Regions from separate parts of the Janibacter sp. GXQ6167 genome, predicted to be linked through region 1. Evidence: riboswitches for the same ligand, from Rfam matches in the RefSeq annotation. Region 1 holds a riboswitch; each other region holds the start of a gene.
What was found. A riboswitch is a leader RNA that binds a small molecule or an ion and turns the genes downstream of it on or off. The one in region 1 is predicted to bind S-adenosylmethionine.
Positions count from the first base shown of each region.

Region 2: another riboswitch for S-adenosylmethionine. It lies ahead of AB8K43_RS10795 (aminotransferase class V-fold PLP-dependent enzyme); the one in region 1 lies ahead of AB8K43_RS15050 (hypothetical protein).
Region 3: another riboswitch for S-adenosylmethionine. It lies ahead of AB8K43_RS05790 (homoserine O-acetyltransferase); the one in region 1 lies ahead of AB8K43_RS15050 (hypothetical protein).
Region 4: another riboswitch for S-adenosylmethionine. It lies ahead of AB8K43_RS05835 (bifunctional o-acetylhomoserine/o-acetylserine sulfhydrylase); the one in region 1 lies ahead of AB8K43_RS15050 (hypothetical protein).

Region 1 is NZ_JBGFSK010000015.1:9,938-15,529, reverse strand. It holds gene AB8K43_RS15060 (acyl-CoA dehydrogenase family protein) at 1-415, shown strand, start outside; gene AB8K43_RS15055 (hypothetical protein) at 461-1,588, opposite strand; SAM riboswitch class IV at 1,748-1,861, shown strand; gene AB8K43_RS15050 (hypothetical protein) at 1,873-2,280, shown strand; gene AB8K43_RS15045 (GPP34 family phosphoprotein) at 2,335-3,006, shown strand; gene AB8K43_RS15040 (hypothetical protein) at 3,038-3,829, opposite strand; gene AB8K43_RS15035 (hypothetical protein) at 4,051-4,182, opposite strand; gene AB8K43_RS15030 (DUF262 domain-containing protein) at 4,467-5,592, shown strand, end outside.
Region 2 is NZ_JBGFSK010000006.1:142,799-148,390, reverse strand. It holds gene AB8K43_RS10805 (hypothetical protein) at 1-63, opposite strand, end outside; gene AB8K43_RS10800 (nucleotidyltransferase domain-containing protein) at 121-1,149, opposite strand; SAM riboswitch class IV at 1,394-1,511, shown strand; gene AB8K43_RS10795 (aminotransferase class V-fold PLP-dependent enzyme) at 1,556-2,980, shown strand; gene AB8K43_RS10790 (hypothetical protein) at 3,286-3,975, shown strand; gene AB8K43_RS10785 (ribonuclease J) at 4,060-5,592, opposite strand, start outside.
Region 3 is NZ_JBGFSK010000003.1:172,150-177,741, forward strand. It holds gene AB8K43_RS05780 (RNA polymerase sigma factor) at 1-19, opposite strand, end outside; gene AB8K43_RS05785 (universal stress protein) at 174-572, opposite strand; gene AB8K43_RS05790 (homoserine O-acetyltransferase) at 668-1,795, opposite strand; SAM riboswitch class IV at 1,814-1,924, opposite strand; gene AB8K43_RS05795 (DUF4192 domain-containing protein) at 1,984-3,123, opposite strand; gene AB8K43_RS05800 (YkvA family protein) at 3,223-3,648, opposite strand; gene AB8K43_RS05805 (hypothetical protein) at 3,770-4,468, opposite strand; gene AB8K43_RS05810 (DNA polymerase) at 4,626-5,592, shown strand, end outside.
Region 4 is NZ_JBGFSK010000003.1:184,658-190,249, forward strand. It holds gene AB8K43_RS05835 (bifunctional o-acetylhomoserine/o-acetylserine sulfhydrylase) at 34-1,353, opposite strand; SAM riboswitch class IV at 1,432-1,544, opposite strand; gene AB8K43_RS05840 (hypothetical protein) at 1,613-2,017, opposite strand; gene AB8K43_RS05845 (hypothetical protein) at 2,010-2,372, opposite strand; gene AB8K43_RS05850 (carboxyl transferase domain-containing protein) at 2,425-3,945, shown strand; gene AB8K43_RS05855 (hypothetical protein) at 3,942-4,367, opposite strand; gene AB8K43_RS05860 (L-serine ammonia-lyase) at 4,489-5,592, shown strand, end outside.

The sequences.
Region 1 (5,592 bases):
CTCGCGGATGCCGCGGCTCTTCCGCGAGTCGCCGCTGTACTCGGTGTGGGAAGGGAGCGGCAACGTCGCCGCGCTCGACACGCTGCGCGCGATCGCTCGCCAGCCGGAGAGCCTGGCCGTCCTCTTCGACGAGCTCGGCGCGGCGGCGGGGGTCGATGCGCGCTACGACGCGTTCCTCACGCGGGCGAAGGATCAGTTCACCGATCTGGGGGCGCTGGAGTTCCGGGCGCGGACGGCAGTGGGTGAGTTGGCGATCGCCCTTCAAGCGTCGTTGCTCCTTCGCCATGGCCACCCGGCGGTCGCGGATGCCTTCGTCGGCTCGCGCCTCGACCGGCAATGGGGCACCGTCTACGGCACGCTCGACCAGAGCATCGACACCGCCGCGATCCTGGAGCGCTGCACGCCGAAGATCTGATGGTCGCCGCAGGCGGCCCCGGCGCTCTAGCATCTGCGCCGATACCTACCAGTCGAGAGCTCCCTTAAAGCGGCCCCGTGCGTCGTCGGTGAGTTGATATGGGCGGCGACGGAAGAAACGCGACCACTTCGTCGAAGGCCCGACTGGATAGAGCCAGATCTCCGACCACTCATCCTCATAGCCGCGGACGAAGGCCAAGGTCTTACCGTCCGGCGAGTAGACCGGGCCCCCGTCACTCAAGGTGGGGTCGCTTGGCCCCGGGACCAGTGCGAGCGCACCCGTCGCGGTCGTCACTTCGGCGACCCGTGAGCCCTGCCCCGGTTGCCAGGTCGCGACCGCGATCCGACTTCCGTCCGGAGAGAAGGCCGGGCTCGACAGTTGCGTGTCGGGAGGACCAATCGGTGCCACTGCGGCGCTCGAGATCGGCACGCCGCCAGCCCGTGCGACCGCGACGGCGGCACTGGACGCAACGCGCACCGACACATCGCCAGCCGCCGGGTCGACGAGGGCGAGAGCCAAACCCGCGCTCGGGTGCCAGGCGTGTCCGGTGATCTCGAACCCCGGCGAGAGGTCGGTGATCTGCACGCTCGCGTGAGTGGACGGGTTGAGAGCGAAGATCTCCCATCGGGCGTCGTCGGGGTCACCCACCGCTCCGAGGTGAAGGATCGTCTCCACATCCGCCCAGACCGGAGAGTGCCCCGCTCCGAGTACTTCCAGGGTCGCGCCCGAGGTCGCCGAAACGATCACGAGTCGAGAGGTCGGATCGGTCTCGCTTCCTCGGTGGATGATGAACCGGGTCCGGTCCGGGGACCATGACGGATTCCGGTCGCTGACGTAGGTCAGGTTCGCCCGATCGTCGATGACACGCTCGATCACCCCAGTGACGGGCGAGCAGGTGAAGATGTCCTCCTGACTCGTATGGTCACCGTCGTAATCCGACGTGCTGTACCCGAAGAAGGCGATCTGCGGCCGCCGCCGAAGGATCGGGATCACCCAGGGCGGGAGTGCCCTCTCCGCGGCGACTCCTATGGTTCCGAAGCCTCGGCGGACGGCGGCGTTCGCACTGGGATCGGGGAAGGTGGGGAAACGACGCTCGGACATGGCGACCCCTTCGCTCGCTGCGGTGGGCGCAACACTGCACCCGTAGGGGCAGGTCTCCGGCGTCAGGGTCACAGATCTGTCCCTCTTCCACGGTACGCCGAAGGGAGGGCCTGGGCGTGTGGATATGCGGCCCTGGCTTCGACACGTCACGCCTTGCGGGTGCTTCGTTCGGGCACACCGATGTTTCCGTTCGCGGGCCGTTGTCGGTGGCCTTCGGTAGCGTGAGCAGTAGATCGAGAAGAGCGACCACAAGCCCTCCGGCAGGTCGCCTGGCAACCGCCGCGTGCGGCGGTGCCCCCGGAGGAAGATCTGCCCCGCGGGCAGGCCGCGGGGAACGCACGAATGGAAGGTTCGCCATGTCCGAGCACCAGCCCCAGCCAGCCCAGGTCGTCGAAGTCGCGGCCGGCGGTGTCGACGGCTCGCCCGTCTGCTCCCTCTATCACCCAGGCCACCAGGCCCACTTCATCCAGGTCCGCAAAGCGCGGGCGACCGCACCGATCCCGCTGACGTTCGTCGCCCTTCGCGGCCGGTGTGTACGCACGACCGACCCGGAGGGGAAGCCAATGAACTTCTGCAATCACGACCCGGGTCGCCTCGCCCGCGCTGTCGAGCGCTCTGGAGGCCGCGACATTCGGCTGTATGACTACGGGATCCTCGCGATCGGCGGTGAGGTCTTCTGCGTCAACCGCGGGACCAGGCTCATCGGGGCGTGCCGCTCGTCGGACGGCCAGAGTCAGCTCGGCGTCACGGGGGTCGTCATCTAACGGCCGTCTCCTAGACGATGCGCCGTAGCCGTGCGCCCTCGTAGTCTCTGACAGATGATGCCGACGACCGACGAAGTCTTCCTGCTACTCACGAAGGATGACGGCAAGCTCGAAGGGATGACGACCCAGCGCGGCTACGGCCTCGTCGGGGCGATGCTGAGCGACTTGATCCGTGCTGGCGCGATCGACGTGACGGCGGACAAGAATCCGCGGCTGCTCGTCGTCGACAGCACGCCGACCGGCGATCCGGTCCTGGACCGTGGGCTAGAGCGGATCGCCAAGAAGTTCGACGGGAAGAAGCTCTCGTCGCTGATCAGCGACGGGAAGCTCAACCCGGAGAGCGCGGTCGTCGAGCGGCTTGCCTCGCAGGGCGTGATCAAGGTCCTGGAGAAGGCGGCCTGGGGCTTGATCCCCGAGCGGTACCCGGTCCTCAACCCTGGCCCGGAGCAGCAGCTTCGCCGGCGCCTCGCCGCGGTGCTCGCGGGAAGCGCGCCGCCGACCCTGCAGGACGCGACCGTGCTGTCGATCCTGCAGGGCCTGGGCGTGGCCCACACGGTCCTCAAGGACGAGGCCGCTGGAATGAGCAAGCGCGACCTGGCCAACCGCATCGAGCAGGTCGCTGCCTCCGACCCCAGCGGTGAAGCCGTCAGCAAGGCGGTCGAGTCCCTGAACGCCGCGATGATGACGGCCGTCATGATTCCGATGGTGGTAACGACCACCAATTAGCAGTGCCCGCCGGCCTCAGTGATCGCGTCGCTTATGGCGCGTCCATCATGACCGACACGCTATTGATGTGGTCGTCGTCGAAACCGAACCAGATGAAGCAGGGGTCGATTTCGAACCGCAGCCAATCAGCGCCTTCGGCCTCTGGCTCTCCGAAGAACTCCCGCACCTCCGCTCGGGTCGCGGTCGTGAGCGGCAATCCCTTGATGAGCGCGTCCGGTAGCGGGTAAAAGCCCGGACCCCCGTCGGGTCGGATCGCGAGGACCGCGGAGTCGAAGACACCGTTGACATACACCATGTCCGCGCCCATCTCCGGCGATGAGTAGTAGCGGGTGAACTCACCCTCGTCGTCGAACTCGCTGGTCTCGGTCGGCCCGCCAAAGATCTTCCACGGGATCTGGACCCGGTCGTCGCCGTCTTCGGCTCCGAGCACGTCGATCAGTTGCCGAAGCTCGCCCTGCACCGCCGGTCGGTGGCTGACGGGAGAAGGGGGACGAACCGAGCCCGGGTTCCGGTGCTGCTGCGTGGCAGCGGGGTCGTTCGCGGAAGCCGGACCTCGGTCTCTCGCGCTTCGCAACTCCGCGAGCGCTGGGCCGTAGAACCCTTCGACAATCTCCTGCCAGCTCTGCGCGTTGGCACCGAGGACGTCTGCGAACCTCGCGGTGTGAGCGGTCAACTCCGAACGTGTCAGCTCATCCAGTGTCCCGACCTCCTCCTGGAGATAGGCGTGGAGGAGCCGCTGGAGGAGTTGGAACTGGTATGGCGAGAGCTTCTTCTCCGGGCCTGAGCTCCGTCGCCACGGCCACCTCTTCGATCGCGAGCCCACCTCGTGCCCCCCTTCTCCCCTGCCTGCCTCAACCCGCCGAACGAGGCGGCCGCATAAGGATCGCCACTGCTTGCCCAGGACTGCCGATCGCCGGGTCCCGTCTTCGGTGACGAACCGCTCCCAGTCCGCGGGTTGGTCGGTCAAAGCGTGCCTCTGACGCTCCAATTAAAGCCGCTGTTCGGCGGAATGCCGCCGACTTAGCTCGCGCTCGGCCGGGTCAATCACGCGCGCGGGTCGATCAAGACCATCGCATGGTGGTTCGCGGTGGCGAGATCGTCGAAAGCCGCCTCGACTCCATCGAGACCGACGGTGCCGGCGTGGTGGATCGCCGGGTTGATCTTGCCGTCCGCCATGAGGCGCAGGCGCCGGTGAACTCACCGGGGTCATGCGCGCAGACGAACTGCAGGATGATCTCCGCCTTAATCCCAATTGAGGGTGTGATGAGTGCGGGGAGGGGGCTTTCGAGACACGCGCCACTACTTTGGTCTCTGAGGTGGGACTGCACTGCCAACCAGGTGCGACCCGGTCTAGGAACTCCGAGGGGCCATCACATCCGACTGGATATCCGCGACCGCGGTAGCTCACGCGCTCGACCTTCTCTTGCCGTAGGCCACACCTACGGTGAGATGATGGGCACATGACCGATCACGACTTCGAGGCCGACGCGGACTTCCCAGCCGAAACCGAGCGGGACAACGTCCTGGACGTCGATCCTGAACTTGAGGTCGTTTCAACCTCCTACGACATCACCTCTTACGGTGCCGACTATCCGGTTGACGGCCTGGTGAGCCGCCTTCAAAAGGGTGACATTGTTATTCCCACATTTGATCCGACCTTCGAGGGAAGCCAGGACATTCGGGGCTTCCAGCGAAAGTTCGTCTGGAGCCGTCCACAGATGGACAAGTTCATCGAGTCCCTACTCCTGGGGCTCCCGGTCCCGGGGATCTTCCTTGTCAGGGACAGGGACAACAAACTGCTGGTGCTGGATGGTCAGCAAAGACTCAAGACGCTGCAGGCCTTCTACAATCCCGACCGCTCCGGTGCGGACTATCGACTACGGAATGTCCAGGCACCATTCCAAAGCATGCGCTACCAAGATCTCGATGATGAGGATCGCCGGCGCCTAGACGACAGCATCATTCATGCAACAGTTCTGCGCCAAGAGCACCCGGCCGGAAACCAAGATGCTGTGTACTCAATATTCGAACGGCTCAATACGGGGGGTAGCCCTCTTCAACCACAGGAGATCCGCGTTGCGTTATACAGCGGCGCCTTCCTCCAGGAGATCGGGCGGACCGCGGCCGATATGCACTGGCGCAATCTTTATGGTGACCCCTCCGCACGCTTGAAGGACCACGAGCTGATCCTTCGAGTCCTGGCGCTCTACGAAAGCTTGTCCGACTACAGGCGCCCGCTCAAGTCCTTCCTCAACCACTACCTCGACGCGAACCGAAATCGGTCGGATTACAAGGGGCTATTCGACCTCTTTCGCGCAGCCGCGGAACGATTGGACGGAGCCCTCGGGAAGACCGCGTTTCGCCCGGTACGCCCACTCAATGCCGCCATTCTCGACTCGGTCTTCGTCGGGGTCATGCGGCGTCTCGAGAAGGGTCCAATCAACGACCTGGAACAACTCAGGGAGGCATATGAGGCTTTGCTGAAGAACGAAGATTATGTATCAGCGATCGACAAGTCGACGGCGGACGAGACCAGTGTGAGCCGGCGTATTGAGCTGGCGACCGCCGCATTCCGCGACTTGGTTT
Region 2 (5,592 bases), on a different contig from region 1:
ATCGAGACGCTTGATAACCGCGCTGCGGATCGAGTCCCCTAACTGTCTCGTCGCATCGTTCATACTGTCCATCACCTCTCTTGCGATCGAACATTTGTATCGCATGTGTCTGACAACGCTCTAGAAGACGAGCAACGCACGCGTCCTCCCCTGCAACTCGCCGAAGAAGAAGAGGGACTCGAGGTGCGATTGGAGGTCTTGCGCTTGACGCCTCGCCTGCTCGAACTCTTCGACGGCGGCGCCGTCGGAGCGCCCTCGCCGCACCGCGTCGCGCCACTCAGCGTTCCCGCTGGCCTTGAGGAAGTAGTCCACAACAGCGATGACACCCTCGATTGCTTCCCTTCCCTTGTCGTCGAACCTGCTGTAACCCTGCACCAGTCGCTCCAGTGGCGTCATCGCGAACTGCGCACGAAGGTCATCGGCGGTCGCTTTGTGCCAGCCATCGAGGCCGCAGGTCACGAGCGACATGAGGGTCCCGGCGAAGACCACCTTGCGGCTGATCACAAGCTTGAGATACCGCAGGCCTGAGACTTGCTCGCCATCGCGGGCCTTCGCCTGGTAGTCGACGCTTAGCGTCCTCCAGTATCGAACTACGTCGTTGAGCAGGAAGCGCGGCGCCTTGTCGGGGTCCGACGCAGGCTTGGGTCCAACGTGGAGGTACCTCTCCAGTGCAGCACTCACCACTTCGGCATGCACCTCGGAGTCCATCAGGCTCGTCGACTCCTCAAGCAGGAGCATTCTGCGCGTCAGGGAGTGGTTCGTATCCGCCTGCAGCCCGATCTGATCGATCATCTCGAAGGCACCAACCGCGGTCCCGAACAACCCGGAGGCCCCGGGCTGGCGCACGTCGTGGCCTGCACCTGTCCCCCAGTCACGGCGTATCGCGTCCGCTCGCTTTAACAGATCGATCGTGGCGCGGGGATCTCGAGGCAATTCTCGTGCGAGAACGAGGTAATCGAAGTCACTCTCTGCAGTCATCTCTCCCCGCGCCAGTGACCCGAAAGCCACAACGTCGAGCCCACCTCCTCGGTGGGACCGGAGCGCCTCGCGGGCTGATTCAAGGCGTTGCGCTGAGGTCGCGCGGGACTGGGCAACTGAGGGGAAGCGACCCGACGCGATGAGGCGCTCAAGCTCCGTCTCATCGCCCATAGATCAACGGTACGGGGCCCAGGGCCCCGGCGGAGCCTTTCCACACTCCCCTCTGGCGTGGAATTCCCTCCAGCGGAGCACCCCCGGGTCCGCTGTCGGATCGGGCAGCCTCCGGGTGACGGTGGGAACGCCCGGATTCCCGGGCGCTCCCACTGTCACCCAGTCACCGTGGATCTCATCCGGTGAGATAGTCCGGGCCCGGCGTCGACAAGGGCCCGGTGGGGTGGGCTATGTTTCCGCCCAAGGTCATGAGTGCCAGCATCAAGCCCCGGCTTGCTGGTCGGCAACCCTCCTTCCGCGGTGGGGTGCTCCGGGTGACGACCTGGCCGGCGGGCGCAGTGCTCGCGCGGCAAGCGCGGGCTCGTGAGTGACACCTCGGGTCCCAGATCGGACCAGGAGTAGCGCCATGTCAGTGGCTCACGACACCACCGCCCTTCGCTCGACGGCCGCGCCCAGCCAGGACACTGCGTCGGCTGAAGCCCGCCCCTCGGCGCACTCTGGCGCGCCCCAGGCTCACCTCCAGGTCGCCGCCCCGTCGCTGGTGCCATCGACTCTCGCTGCGGGCCTGACCTGCCGTGCCCTCGATGGCCGAGTCGTCGAACACGCCAATCTCGACCACGCGGCATCGGCACCCGTCCTCGCCGCGGTGAAGCAGGCCGTCGACATCGCGTCCCAGACCTATGCGTCCGTGCACCGCGGCAAGGGCTACGCGTCGCAGATCTCCAGCGGCTCCTACGAGGCGGCCCGCGAAGAGGTCGCCCGCTACGTCGGCGCGCGCGAGGACGACATCGTGATCTTCACGCGCAACACGACCGATTCGATGAACCTGCTGGCCCGCGCGCTTCCGACGGGCACGGTCGTCTTCGTCTATGACTCCGAGCACCACGCGACGCTCCTGCCCTGGCCGCAGGCTCAGACCGCCCGCCTGCCGGTCCCCTACACCGTGCGCGACGCCGAGGTGAGCCTCGAGGACGCGCTCTCCACCATCCCGGCCGAGCACCGGCTGGTCGTCCTAACCGCGGCTTCGAATGTCACCGGCGAACTCTGGCCGCTCGAGCGCCTCACCCGGATCGCCCGGGACCATGGTGCGCGGGTCGTCATCGACGCCGCGCAGTTGGCTCCGCACCGCCCCGTCGACCTCGAGTCGCTGGGCGCCGACTGGGTCGCCTTCTCAGGACACAAGCTCTATGCCCCCTTCGGCGCCGGAGTGCTCGCGGGCCGTCGCGACTGGCTGGACCGCGCGGAGCCCTATCTCGCGGGTGGTGGTGCGACGCAGGAGGTTTCGCCACTGCGGACGAGTTGGCATCGAGGTGCGGCGCGGCACGAAGGGGGAAGCCCCAACGTCCTCGGCGCGGTCGCCCTCGCTGCCGCGTGCGCGACCTTCCGCCGCCATGGTGAGGCGATCGAGGCCCACGAGAGCGCCCTCTTCGCTCGCTTGCGCGAGGGGCTCGCGGGGATTGACGGCGTGCGCACGTACAGCATCTTCGGTGAGGACCACGAGCGAGTGCCCGTGATCACCTTCACGATCGAGGGCCTCGAAGCGGACCTCGTCGCCACGGCCCTGTCCCTCGAGCACGGCATCGGCGTGCGCGATGGCCGCTTCTGCGCGCACCTGCTCGTCGACGAATTGCTGCGGCGGGAAGGGAGCGACGCTCCGGCTGCGGTCCGCGTGAGCCTTGGCCTCGGCAACCGCCTGGAGCACGTCGAGCGACTTATCGCGGCCGTTCGTTCTCTGGCAGCCAACGGCCCGTCGCGCCGCTACACCCGCGACGCCGAGGGCGCCTGGCGCGCCGACGGCCACGAAGTCGTCGCTGCCCCGTCCCCCTGGTAAATGCGGGTAACGCACCGTGGGTCCCAGAAACTCTCCGCGCGCTGCCCTTCGCTCTGGAGACTTCCACCCAGACAACCTACAGCCCGACACTGGATGATGGACGAGATTGTTACTGGGGAGTCGGGGTCGGGTCCGATTGTGTTACCGTGAAGCGTTGGCGGAATAGTAGCGAGCCTACTCTGATGCGCCCCCGTAAGTTGTCTACACTCAAGGACAGAATGGACATGTCTAGAGGACAAGCGCACGTCGCTGCGGCTTCACGTCCCATCTCCCGACGCTCTGTCGCTAAGGGCACCGCATGGTCGTTGCCGATACTCGCCTTCGGTGCAGCGGCACCCACCTTCGCCGCCTCTCTTCGAAAAGACCCTGGCATCAACGGTTGGGTTCGAAACACTCCTCGATGGCAGGGCGGGTGCGGTTACACCTTGGAGGTCGACTCGACCATAAACGGGGTAGGTCCCGATGGCGCTCCTTATGGCCTCTATGTCTATGACATCACCGACGACTCCGTCATCGCAGATCCGAAGATTACCTACTGGATCATCGGCAACCAGACCGCTGCCTGGACCAACCGAAGCGGACACTCCTCGTGCTGGGAGTACGAGGGTCGAGGGGCTTCGGCGAGGAAGGCCGACGGATACATCTACACGCCGTACACTTGGACCTACAACTGCGCGCTGGACCCCGAAGATCGGCAGACTGATGCTTTGGGTGTCGAGCGGCTCTATCTCGGCGGCTTCCACGTCCAAGCCTCCTTTACCCAGGGTTTTAACTGGTGTCGCAACGTGACCTACTGGACGCAGCGGTTCATCACGATTGACCCCGACGGCCCAAACAGTCCGCAACCAGCCGAGGAGCTCACGTTCGAACGACGCAACGGCACTCTCGGCCCATTCCGGAGCGGGGCCCGCGCCCAGCGGATGGATGTGGAAAAGACACCCTCCACCCGTTCCGCAGAGTCCGCGGCACCGAAACTGACGAGCGAACCGTCCTGATTCGCAGATCTCGATGACGCGCCCACCGGTGCGATTAACACCGGTGGGCGCTTTTATCTCTGCTCCACACTCGCTAATCGAACCCTACGCCTCGATGACGACCGGGATGATCATCGGGCGGCGGCGGATCTTGCCGCCCACCCAGCCGCCAATCGCCCGGCGGATGACCTGCTGGAGCGCGTACACATCGGTCGCCCCCTTCGAGGCCGCCTCGTCGAGCGCAGCAACGATCTTCGGCCGCACCTGGTTGAAGATCTCGGCGTCCTCGGCGAAACCGCGCGCAGTGATCTCCGGGCCGGCGACAACCTTGCCGGTCGTGGAGTCGACCACCACGACAACCGAGACGAAACCCTCGTCGCGCAGGATTCGCCGGTCCTTCAGCATCTCCTCGTCGGCCTCGCCGACCGAGGACCCGTCGACATAGACGTATCCGGCAGGGACGGCGCCGACGATCCGAGCCCTTCCGTCGATCAGATCGACGACGACGCCGTCTTCGGCGAGCGGGATGTGATCAGGGTGGACACCGGTCGCGACCGCGAGGTCCCGGTTCGCGACAAGATGACGCCACTCCCCGTGCACCGGCAACACATTGCGCGGCCGCACGATGTTGTAGACGTACAACAACTCACCAGCGGCTGCGTGACCCGACACGTGGACCCGCTCGCTGCCACCGCTGTGGACGACGTGTGCGCCGAGGCGCATCAGACCGTTGATCACCCGCCAGACCGACCCCTCATTCCCGGGGATCGGCGAGGACAGCAACATGATCGTGTCGTCCACGCCGACGTCGATGCGGTGGTCCCGGTTCGCCATCCGGGCCAGCGCCGCCATCGGCTCGCCCTGGCTCCCGGTGCAGATCAGCACCACCTTGTCGTCGGGCAGATCGCTCAGCTTCTTGACGTCCACGAGCACGCCGTCGGGCACGTGCAGGTGACCGAGTTCAGCGGCAATCTTCATATTGCGGACCATCGACCGGCCGACGAAGGCGACCTTGCGGCCCGCCTTCTGCGCAGCGTCGAGCACCTGCTGCACCCGGTGCATGTGCGAGGAGAAGCACGCGACGATGATCCGCCGCTCGGCGTGCCGGAAGACCTTGTCGATCGCCGAGGAAATGTCGCGCTCCGGCGGCACGAACCCAGGCACGGTCGCGTTGGTCGAGTCCGTAAGGAAGAGGTCGACCCCTTCCTCCCCCGCTTTGGCGAAGGCGCGCAGGTCAGTGATCCGGCCGTCGAGCGGGAGCTGATCCATCTTGAAGTCGCCGGTGTGCAACAGGGTCCCGGCCTCGGTCCGCACGAAGACCGCGAGCGCATCGGGGATCGAGTGGTTGACCGCGATGAACTCGCAGTCGAAGGTCCCGAATTCCTCCCGCCCCCCTTCGCGCACCCCGAGGGTGAAGGGGGTGATCTTGTGCTCCTTGAGCTTCGCCTCGACGAGCGCCAAGGTCAGTTGCGAACCGACCAGCGGGATATCCGGCTTGTGCGCGAGCAGATAGGGCACCGCCCCGATGTGGTCCTCGTGCCCGTGGGTCAAGATGATGGCCTGGACGTCATCGAGACGATCCAGCACCGACTCGAAGTCCGGCAGGATCAGGTCGACGCCCGGCTGATGATCGTCGGG
Region 3 (5,592 bases), on a different contig from region 1:
GTGGGGACACAGGAGTCACCAACAACCTTTCGTCGCGAGATCATTCCCCGCCCCACGACGCAGCAGCGAATGAATGCCGCTCGCCCCTCTTCGGAACAGGTGCGCCCCGTTCGACGGGGCGTCATTGACCACCATTATAAAACGATGGGCCGACAAAACGCGCGTCGGGCTGCTCAGCGAGCCTTCACAGCGAGCACATCGCACGGGGCATCGAGCAGCACGCGCTGGGCGTTGGAGCCGAGAATCAGCTTCCCGACCGGGGTGCGCCGACGCAGCCCGATCACGATCAAATCCGCGTCGGTTTCTTCCGCCACCGCGATCAGGTCGTCCGCCGGCTCCTTGCCGCGCACCAAACCCCGCACCTCGACGTCGATGCCGGAATCGGCCAGTTCGTGGCGCAGATCGTCAAGGGTCTTCTCCTTGCGCAGGGCCGCGTCGCCGCTGAGGCTCGACCCGCCACGATCGGAACTGATCACCACGAGGTTCTCGCCGCGCAGCCGACACTCGGCGACCGCGCGCTCCAGGGCGGCACGGCCCTCCTTGGTCGAGACATATCCCACGACGATTGCCATCGCTGACTTCTCCTTGTCCGCTCTACCTGCACCTGGCCTGCAGGATGACGCTACACCGGGTACCCAGCGCCGCGCAGGATGCGGCGTCGCCCAGGCTATCGATCGAGCAGTTCGGCGAAGAGGGCTGCGACCTGGTCGGGCTCGGTCAAGAACCCATCGTGTCCCACATCGGTCACGATCGAGCGCAACACCGTCCCGGGGCGAGCCTGCGCGATCTCTTCGGACAGCCGGGGTGGGTAGAGCCGGTCGGAGGTCACCGACGCGACGATGAGGCGCCCGTCGAAACCGGCGAGGGCCCCCCGAAGGCCACCGCGGCCGCGACCGATGTCGTGGGAGTTCATCGCCTCCGACAAGACGATGTAGCTGTTGGCGTCGAAGCGACCGGCGAGCTTGGCCCCGTGATGATCGAGATAACTCTCGACGGCATAGCGCCCGCCGCGGCTCGACGCGGGCCCGCCCTGCTCGCGACGACCGAACCGGTCGTGCAGTTCGATCTCGCTGCGATAGGTCACGTGAGCGATCCGGCGGGCGATCGCGAGACCAGCGTCGGGGCCTTGCTCGGCGTCGTAGTAGTCCCCGCCGGCGAACCACGGGTCGTTACTGATCGCGAGGATCTGCGCCTGGCACCACCCGATTTGCTCGGCGGTCGCGTAGCCCGTGCTCGCGAGGACGAGCGCCGCCTCGACCCGCTCGGGGTAACTCGCCACCCACTCCAGGGTCCGCATCCCGCCCATCGAGCCGCCGACGACGGCCGCCCAGCGGTCGACCCCGAGGCGATCGGCGAGGAGGGCCTCGGCCCGCACCTGGTCACGAATCGTGACGTAGGGGAAGCGACTGCCCCATGCCTCGCCATCGGCGGCAATGCTCGACGGGCCGGTCGATCCCTGGCAGCCACCGAGCACATTGGCGGCGACGATGAAGTAGCGATCGGAGTCCAGTGGAGCGCCGGCCCCGATCAGCCCCTCCCACCAACCCGCGGTGGGATGGCCGGGCCCGGCCTCACCGACGACATGGCTATCGCCGGTCAGGGCATGCTCGATCAGGATCGCGTTGGATCCATCGGGTGCGAGCTCACCCCACGTCTCATAGGCGAGGACCACGTCGGGGAGGCGATCTCCGCCGTCGAGTTCGATCGGGCCGAGCGAGGCGAAGAGGCGTTCACCTGGGTGGTCGCCGTCGCGCCACGCGCGGGTGGTAGTAGGGGGTACGGAGGTAATACTCATCGTACGAAGCTCCCGGGAGACTCGCGGTTGCCTCACCACCGCGGTGAGACCGGGTCATCACCCGGGGCACCCCATCGCGAGGAGGGTTGCCGCCCAGCAAGCCGGGGCTTGACGCTGGAACTCATGACCTGCCGACCACTATAGCCACCGCCACCGGCCAGGTGTCAGCCCCGCCGTCCACCATGCGGTCAGGCGATCTCCTGCATGGAGACCCCGTTGCTCACCAGGTGGTACATCATCGCGGCGAGCCGGTGCGCGGGATCCACGCTCAAGGCCTCCTCCAGGCACGACACGGCCCGAGGTCCATCTCCCACCCACCACCAGAAGTGAGCGAGCACGACGAGCAGGTGGACCGCGTCCGCCGGGGCCACTCGACGCACCACGGCTGCGAGCCGCTCCCCCACCAGGGCGACCTCTCCGGCATCGACCTCTTCGCGAGAGAAGGGAGTGAGAAGCATCCCAAGGGGACTCGAGCGCGCCGCGACGGACCAACTGCACGCGCGCGTCGCGACCCGGGCGTCACGAAGATAACGCGGCGCGAAGCGATCCATCGGCATCGTCTCCGGCGCGAGAGAACCCATCAGAGCATCACGCCACTGCCGGTCCACCAGCGACCCAACCGCCCCGGCGAGCACGTCGTCGTCGAGCTCGTCGACGGCGAGCGCATCGGCGCCAGGATCGAGGATGGCCTGCCAGGCCCGCGCGATGGAGCGGCCGGTGAAGACATTCCAGGCCGGCCCATCAACAGTCAGCCCGCCGACCCCACCGGCGGCATCGATCTGCGCCAGGAAGCGACTGGCCTCAGCGGCGATCCGCCCAGGGGCTACGAGGAGGCCGGTCCCAGGGCGCACTTGGCCGGAGACCGCCTCGCGGTCGGCCAGCGGGACGCAGCCGCGCAGGACGAAACTCGCGACCGCCGGCACGCGATCGGCGGGTGGGAGGTCCTCACCCTCTCGAGGGCAACACCCGTCTCGACACTCAGGGGCGTACCACCGGCCGTCCCGCACGACGATGCTCTCGACCACGGGCAGCCGGCGGGCTCGCGCCCGAGCCGCGACCGCGCGGCGAAGGGCGTTGCACGCGCCTTTGGCCTCTTCGTAGCCCACCACCACGATGGCGTCGGCGCGGTGAGCGAGGGCGCGCTCGATGAGGTCCGCGGCGAAGGGGCGGGGGTTGTCGTGCTCCGGGATCAGGTCATGACGTTGGAGCAGGCCGACCCGCTTGCCCTCCAACGCGGCCACCACGACCGAGTCCCTGGGGTGAAAGCCGAGCATGTACGGCAAGAGCACGGCGAGGTCGGCGGCCTGGCTGACGCGGGTTCGTTCCATCCACGCAGCGTGCTCGGCTCAGCAGCGAGGAACGACCCGCCTCGGGGCCCGGTGGATACCCGCACCCGCGTGGTGAAGTCGGTGGACCACCGAGGTGAGTTAGCCGTCCTCGCGCACGACGTGCGAGCGCACCGTCTGCCACGCGGGATCCCCGGGCTTGGACTCCCCACCGCCCGGCCAGGTGCCGGACGAGGCCGGAGCCATCCCCTTCTCCCACGCGAGGAAGTCCTCGGTCTCGTTGACCAGGGCCACCGCGAGCCAACTGAGGACGAGGGCGTCGTCGGCGAGGCCAACGATGAAGAGCAGCCCTTCGGGCATGAGGTCGATCGGCGAGACGACATAGGCGACCCCGGCCATCATCATCGCGAGGCGAGCGGAGCTCACCCCCGTGTAGGCGCCGGAGCGCACGGCGCGCACCATCCGTGGGACGGCGCGCAGGCGCTGCCAGAGGCCCGGCGATCCCGGTCGGGACGCGGCGCGGACCGCGCCATAGAGCTGCGAAGCGTTACGGGTTGCAGAAGCCATGGTGGCCCCCCTTTGGTCACGAGGATGGTGCCTCAGTCCTCCGGCCGCCTGGTAGACGGCGCGAAGCAGCACTCACCAGGTCCCAACGATCCAGCGTGCGGACGAGATTCCGGGGGCTTCGTTACGACTGGGTCACGATGCGGTCGGTCCGCGGGAACTCTTGCTTGACGTTGGTCGCGATCTGGTTGTACATCCACGAGTCGACGCTCGCGCCGATCCCGCCGCCGACGACCGGGATGTACTTCCCGAAGCGGGTGAGCGCCGAGCTCCCCGCCTTCGTCACGAGGCGGAATCCGATGGCCTTGTTGACCACCATCAGCGCCGGCCCGGGCAGTTGCTTCAGCGCCATCGAGGTGACCTTGCCCGAGGGCGCCACGAGCCCGGCCTTGCCCAGGATCTCGGCGGCGTCCGCGCCGACGAGGGAGAGCAGGACTGCCGAGCGAACCGCCGGATCGGTGATGTCATAACCGCGCAACTTCGCCACCGCGGCCGCCATCCTGGTGGCGACGACGTAGAAGCCCAGGATGTTCGCAGGCATCGCGACCGGCAGCACGATGAAACCGCCGAGGCCGGTGATGAAGCCATTGCCAGCGACCAACTTCAGGTGCGAGCGCTGCACCTCTTTGATCGCCTTGTCGGCGTTGCCCTTGTGCTTGGCGAGGGCCGCATCGGCCACCTCGGACGCGGAGTCGAACGGGCCCTTGCCGTCGATCCCCACCTGCAGCAGGTTCTCGACGAGAGAAGCCGCCACGGCGCTCTTGGGGCCCTTGGTGCTCGCGGCAACCTCGGTGCCGGGGTGATCGCTCGACTGACGTGCCACCGGGTGACTCCTTAGAAAAAGACGATGACTTCGGGTGTGAAGACAACACGACATCGTGCCACGTCAGGGACCGGATCGACCTCGCACCGAAGGGTGATCTCCGCCCGGTCGTCGAAGGGGGTCCCGCAGTCTCGGCGCGGCGGTAGCGTCTCGGGGCGTGAGCTCCTTCCGCGCGATCAGCCTGTCCCTCGTGGGATCGGCCGAGGTGATCGGCGCGATCGCCGACGAGTCCGGGACCGAGGAACTCACCGCGACCGTGCCGGAGGTGTCCGCGCTCCTTGCGGACCCCAGCGTTCGGTGGGTGATCTGGTCGGCGGCCGCTCTCCGCCCGCTCATCGACGCCGGAGCCGCGGTCGCCCGTGCGTGGGAGATCGCTGAGGTCCACCGGCTGCGACACGGCGGTTGGGACGCCGACCCGGCCCTCATCTGGGCGCTCCATCGCGGGCTCGACCCCGCCTCTCGCCCGCCAGCCCTCGCCGATGATCTCTTCAGTGCGCTCGCTGGCTTGCCCGGCGGGGATGAGGTGCTGATGACGACGGGGCATCTTCGACCCGACGCGCTCACCGGCGCGTGGCTCACGACACCCGCGCGCCACGCCGCTTGGGCCCAGGCAGCCTGGGAAGTCGCCTCGGCGCAACGCGATGCCCTGAGCGACCCGCGCCATCTCGCCGCCGCCCACGCCGAGTCCGCCGCTGCGGTGCTCTGCGTGGAGCTCGAACGCGATGGGCTCCCGATCGATCGAGCCACGATGAGCGCCCTCATCACCGCGGCGGCCGGTCCGCTCCCCCGCGACCACGCCGCGGAGCTCGTGCACCGCGCCGAGCGGGATGCTCCGGTCCTCGCGAGCGTCCCCGGCGTCGGACGACTGGACCTCAGAAACCCTGCCCAGGTGCGCCAGTTGCTCTCCCTGGCGGGGATCGATGTCACCGACACCCGGCGGTGGACCCTCGAGGCGCATCGCGGCGAGCATCCCGTCATCGCGGCGCTGCTGGATTGGCGACGCCGCGAGCGGATCGCGACGACGTACGGATGGGGCTGGCTTGCGCGCCACGTGGGGGCCGACGACCGGCTCCGCGGAGCGTGGAGCGCCTCGGATGGGGCCGCGGGACGGATGACCGCCCAGG
Region 4 (5,592 bases), on a different contig from region 1:
CTCGACGGTTATCCACAGGCTGCGCGGGCGGGTTTAGCCGGCGGCAGCGGCAAACCCGGTCTCGAGGTCGGCGATGATGTCATCGACGTGCTCGATACCGACCGCGAGGCGCACCAGGCCCGGGGTGACCCCGGCGGCGTAGCGGCCCTCGTCGCTGCCCTGGGAGTGCGTCGTCGTCCACGGGTGGATGGCGAGCGAGCGCACATCACCGATATTGGCGACGTGGCTGTGCAGGGTAAGCGCTTCGACGAAGCGGCGGCCCGCCTCTTCGCCCCCAGCGATCTCGAAGGAGAGCACCGCGCCCGCTCCCCGCGGGGTGTACTTGCTCGCCAGGTCGTAGTACTCATCGCCCTCCAGCGAGGCCCAGCGCACCGACTCGACCTGCGCGTGATCGCGCAGGTACTCGGCGACCGCGCGGGCATTGTCGAGATGGCGCTCGACGCGCAGGCTCAGAGTTTCGATCCCCTGGGAGATCAAGAAGGCGTTGAAGGGCGAGACCGCCGAGCCCAGGTCGCGCAGCAACTGCACGCGCGCCTTCAAGATGAACGACAGGTTCGCCCCGAAGGCGCTCCCGACCCCGAGATCGGGCCCGTAGCGCAGGCCGTGGTAGCTCTCGTCCGGCTCGTTGTAGTTGGGGAACTTTTCCGGGTCGGCGGCGAAGTCGAAGTTGCCGGAGTCGACGAGGACACCCGCGATGGAGGTGCCGTGTCCGCCCAGATACTTGGTGGCCGAGTGCACGACGATGTCGGCGCCGTGCTCGATCGGGCGGAGCACGTACGGCGTTGCGACCGTGTTATCGACGACGAGCGGCACGCCCGCCTCGTGCGCGACCGCGGCCACCCCTTCGATCTCGAGGATCTCCGAGCGCGGGTTGGAGACCGTCTCGCCGAAGAGGAGCTTGGTGTTCGGCTTGATCGCCGCGCGCCACTGCTCCAGGTCACGCGCGTTCTCGACGAAGGTCACCTCGATCCCGTACCGGGTCAGGGTCGAGCCGAGCAGGTTGTACGTGCCGCCATAGAGGGCCGGCGAGGAGACGATGTGGTCGCCCGCTTCGGCGATGTTCAAGATCGCGAAGGTCGTCGCGGCCTGCCCGGAGGCGACGAGGAGGGCGCCCACTCCCCCTTCGAGGCTCGCGATCCGCTGCTCGACGACATCGGTCGTCGGGTTCATCAGGCGGGTGTAGATGTTGCCGAGTTCTTTGAGGCCAAAGAGGTTGGCCGCGTGCTCGGTGGACTCGAATTGGTAGGACGTCGTCTGGTAGATCGGCAGGGCCCGGGCACCGGTCGTCGGGTCGGGCTGCTGACCGGCGTGGACCTGGCGGGTTTCGAAGGCCCAGTTGGCGGTGTCGCTCATGGTGAAGGAGTACCTCTCGTCGCGTCGGTTCCGCGCGCGAGCGGGGGCCCGCGCACGGTGCGGGAGTCAGCCAAGTACTGCCCGCGCTTGCGGGCCCACCTCGGGCCCGCCTGGTCTTCCCCCGGGGCACCCCACCGCGGTAGGAGGGTTGCCGGTCAGCGAGCCGGGACTTGGCGCTGACACTCTTGACCTGGGTCAGACCTTACGTCGCGTCGATCGGGTCGGCGAAACCCGGTCTCTCATCGCGGACAGGTCCGCGCTATCCCCGGCGGGTGCGCGCCAGCCACCACAGGCCGACGAAGGGCAAGACGAGCGGGACGAACCCGTAGCCCGAGCCGAAGTGGGACCAGACGGTCTTATCGGGGAAGAGGTCGGGCGCGAGATAGGACAGGGTGCCGACGACGAGCACCCCGACCGCTTCGATCCCGACGGCGGTCGTCGCAACCCGGCGCGCCCAGGGCGCGGTCGAGGCGAGCGCGACGGTCGCGACGAGGTAGATCACCGCGGCGAGCGCCGAGAGGATGTAGGCAAGGGGTGCCCGCTCGAACGCGGTGGTGAGCTGCAAGATCGACCGCCCGGTCGCGGCGAGCGCGAGGACCGCGTAGCAGACCACGATGATTCGGCCCGGGCCGGATCCGGTCGGGCGGGGCGTGGGCTCAGGCATAGGTCTGCCAGATCTGCAGGATGCGGTAGGTCATCACCGCGACGGTAAACGCTCCCGCGAGCACGACCGCCATCGACCACCGGCTCTTTTCCTTGATCGTGAGGAAGAGCACTGCCGGCGGGACGATCGGCAGGGTCAGGGCGTAAGCGACCATCGTCGCCCGCTCCTCGCTCGAGGACATCCCTCCGGTCGTCACGACCGAGGCGATGGCCTGCACGATCAGCAGGACCGCGACGACGGCTCCGACGAGGAGGAGTCGGTCGTCGACGAGACGGTTACGGAGCAGATACCAGGCGGTGAGCGCCGCGAGCACTGCGGTGGCGATCAGCACGATCGTGGTCAACGGCACAAGCACGCCCGCCAGGGTACTTGCCCGCCACTTCGCGCCGACTGGCACCATCGAGGTCATGGCCGAACGCATGGGATCCCGAGCCCTCATCGACACCGTCGTCGACTCCGACAGCTTCGTCTCCTGGGACGCCCCCGTGCCCACCGATCAGCTCTCGGCGGACTACCGGGCGGCCCTTGCGAAGGCGAGCGAACGGGCGGGGACCGACGAGGCGGTGATCACCGGGCGCGCCACGATTGAGGGGCAGAGCGTGGCGCTTGTGGTCGGGGAGTTCGCCTTCCTCGGTGGCTCGATCGGTCGAGGGACGGCCGCTCGGATCGTCGCGGCGATCCGGCGGGCCACCGCCGAGCGCCTCCCCTTGATTGCCGCCACCGCCTCGGGCGGGACGCGCATGCAGGAGGGCACTCCCGCCTTCGTCACGATGGTCGATATCTCCGCTGCGATCGTCGCCCATAAGGCCGCGGGTCTGCCCTACCTCGTCTACCTACGCCACCCCACGACCGGTGGCGTCTTCGCCTCCTGGGGCTCCCTCGGCCACATCACGATCGCCGAGCCGGGCGCGCTCGTCGGGTTCCTCGGCCCCGTCGTCTACGAGACCGTCCATGGCGAACCCTTCCCCGAGGGCGTCCAACTCGCCGAGAACCTCGTCGACAAGGGGATCATCGACGCCGCGGTGCCGGTCGATCAGCTCGCGGGGATCGCTGCGCGTGCCCTGCGAGTGCTGAGCGCCAACGCCGAGGCGTACGCCCACCCGACCCCCGCCGCCGTCGCGGATGTGGACGCAGCGACCTGGGAGGTCACCCCCTTCTCGTCCTCCCCCGAACCGAGCGAAGAGGAGATCGCCGAGGTCTGGTCCTCGATCGAGCTCACCCGGCGCGCCGACCGTCCGGGGGTGCGCGAGCTCCTGCGCTACGCCGCCGACGATGTGATCCCGCTCAACGGCACCGGCCACGGCGAGTCCGACGCCGGGCTGCTGCTCGCGCTCGCGTCCTTCGAGGGCGAGGGGTGTGTCGTCGTCGGGCAGGACCGGCGCTATCAGGTCGAACAGTCCATGGGCCCGGCAGCCTTGCGGGAGGCGCGCCGGGGCATGCGGATTGCGAGCGAACTCGGGCTCCCCCTCGTGACGGTCATCGACACGCCCGGCGCGGATCTGTCCCCGCGGGCCGAAGAGGGTGCTCTCGCGGGTGAGATCGCCCGCTCGCTCGCCGATATGACCTCGCTCGCGATCCCGAGCGTTTCGGTTCTGCTCGGCCAGGGCACCGGCGGCGGCGCGCTGGCGCTGCTCCCTGCACGTCGGGTCATCGCCGCCGAGCATGGGTGGCTCTCCCCCCTTCCGCCGGAGGGGGCGAGCGCGATCCTCTATCGCGACACCGACCATGCGGCGCTGCTCGCGACCCGGCAGCGGGTCTCCGCCCAGCACATGGCCGCCGACGGGACGGTAGATCACATCGTCGCCGAGTCGATCCCGGCCCATGAGGACCCGGAAGGTTTCGCCCGCGCAATCGGGGCAGCGATCGCCGAGCAGGTGCGCGAACTCGGGGGCGAGCCCTCCCGCGAAGGGACGCCGCTCGCGCGTTAGGCCGCGACGTCGTGGCGGGGCAACTCGGTCACCCCATCGCAGGTCACGAGATAGGCGGCGAGGAGCGGCACCCCCTGGTCCCGACAGAACTCGATCGCGCCCTGGTGCCAGGTGCGCTCGGCGTCCGTCGGCACCGTCCCATGCGGTCGTCCGAGCCCCAACACCACGGCCCCGACCGGGAGCCCGAGTTCGCCCAGCGCGAGGTCGAAGAAGGAGCGGCACGCGTGCGGTGGTGTATCCCTGAAGAATCCCGCGCCCGCCATGGGTTGGAGCATCGTGAGATCGGGACGGCAGAAGATCGCGCACACCGCATGATTGATCCGGTCGCTCTCGCGCATGACCAGGTCCACCACATCGGCGGCGACAGCGGTGTCGCTCAGCGCCCGCGTCGGCCAGTCGGAGGGCAGGTCGTGAAAGCTCATGTCCTCAAGCGTGACGGAACGTCACACGGGCCCCCGGAGTTATCCACAGCGCACTCGAGAGCGCGGGGTAATGTGACCCGCGACACGATCACCGCTTCGCCGCAAGGAGGCTGCACCCACCGTGGCTCTTTCCGTCTTCGACCTGTTCTCGATCGGCATCGGACCGTCGAGTTCGCACACGGTCGGGCCGATGCGCGCTGCCGTCACCTTCGCGCAGACCCTCAAAGACGAGGGTGCCCTGCCGTCGGTCGAGCGGGTGTACGCGCAGCTCTTCGGCAGTCTGGGCGCCACGGGTCACGGGCACGGATCAAACACCGCGGTGCTGTTAGGGCTCACCGGTGAACGCCCCGAAGAGTGCGATCCGCGCACCGTCGCTGGGCAACTGGAAGCGATTCGCGCCGACGGGCGCCTGCGCCTCCTCGGCGAGCACGAAATCGCCTTCGACGAGGACCGCGATCTCGTCCTCCACCGGCGCGCGACGCTGCCGCTGCACCCGAATGGCATGACCTTCACCGCCTACGACGCGGCCGGTGAGGTGCTCTCCGAGCACACGTACTACTCGGTTGGTGGTGGCTTCGTCGTCGGTGAGGATGCGAGCGGATCCACCCGGATCGTCGCCGACACCACCCCGGTCCCCCACCACTTCACCACCGGCGACGGCCTCCTCGAGCTCTGCGCCGAAACCGGCAAATCGATCTCGGCGCTCATGCTTGAGAACGAAACCGCCTGGCGCCCCGAGGAGCAGGTCCGCGAGGAACTGCTTCACATCTGGTCGGTCATGAAGGAATGCATCGACAATGGCCTGAAGACCGAAGGGGTGCTCCCCGGCGGACTCAAGGTCAAGCGGCGGGCGCCCGGCCTCTACCGCCGCCTCCGGGCGGAATCGGCGAGCGACGACCCCCTTCGCGGGATGGATTGGCTGACCCTCTATGCCCTCGCCGTCAACGAGGAGAACGCCGCTGGCGGCCGGGTCGTCACCGCACCAACCAACGGCGCGGCGGGAATCATCCCGGCCGTCTTGCGCTACTACATCGATTTTGTGCCGGGCGCGGATGACGATGGGATTGTCTGTTTCCTGCTCACCGCCGCCGCGATCGGCGTCGTGTACAAGGAAAATGCCTCGATCTCCGGCGCCGAGGTGGGCTGTCAGGGCGAGGTCGGATCGGCCTGCTCGATGGCGGCAGGAGCGATGGCTGCCGTCCTCGGTGGGAGCCCCGCTCAGGTC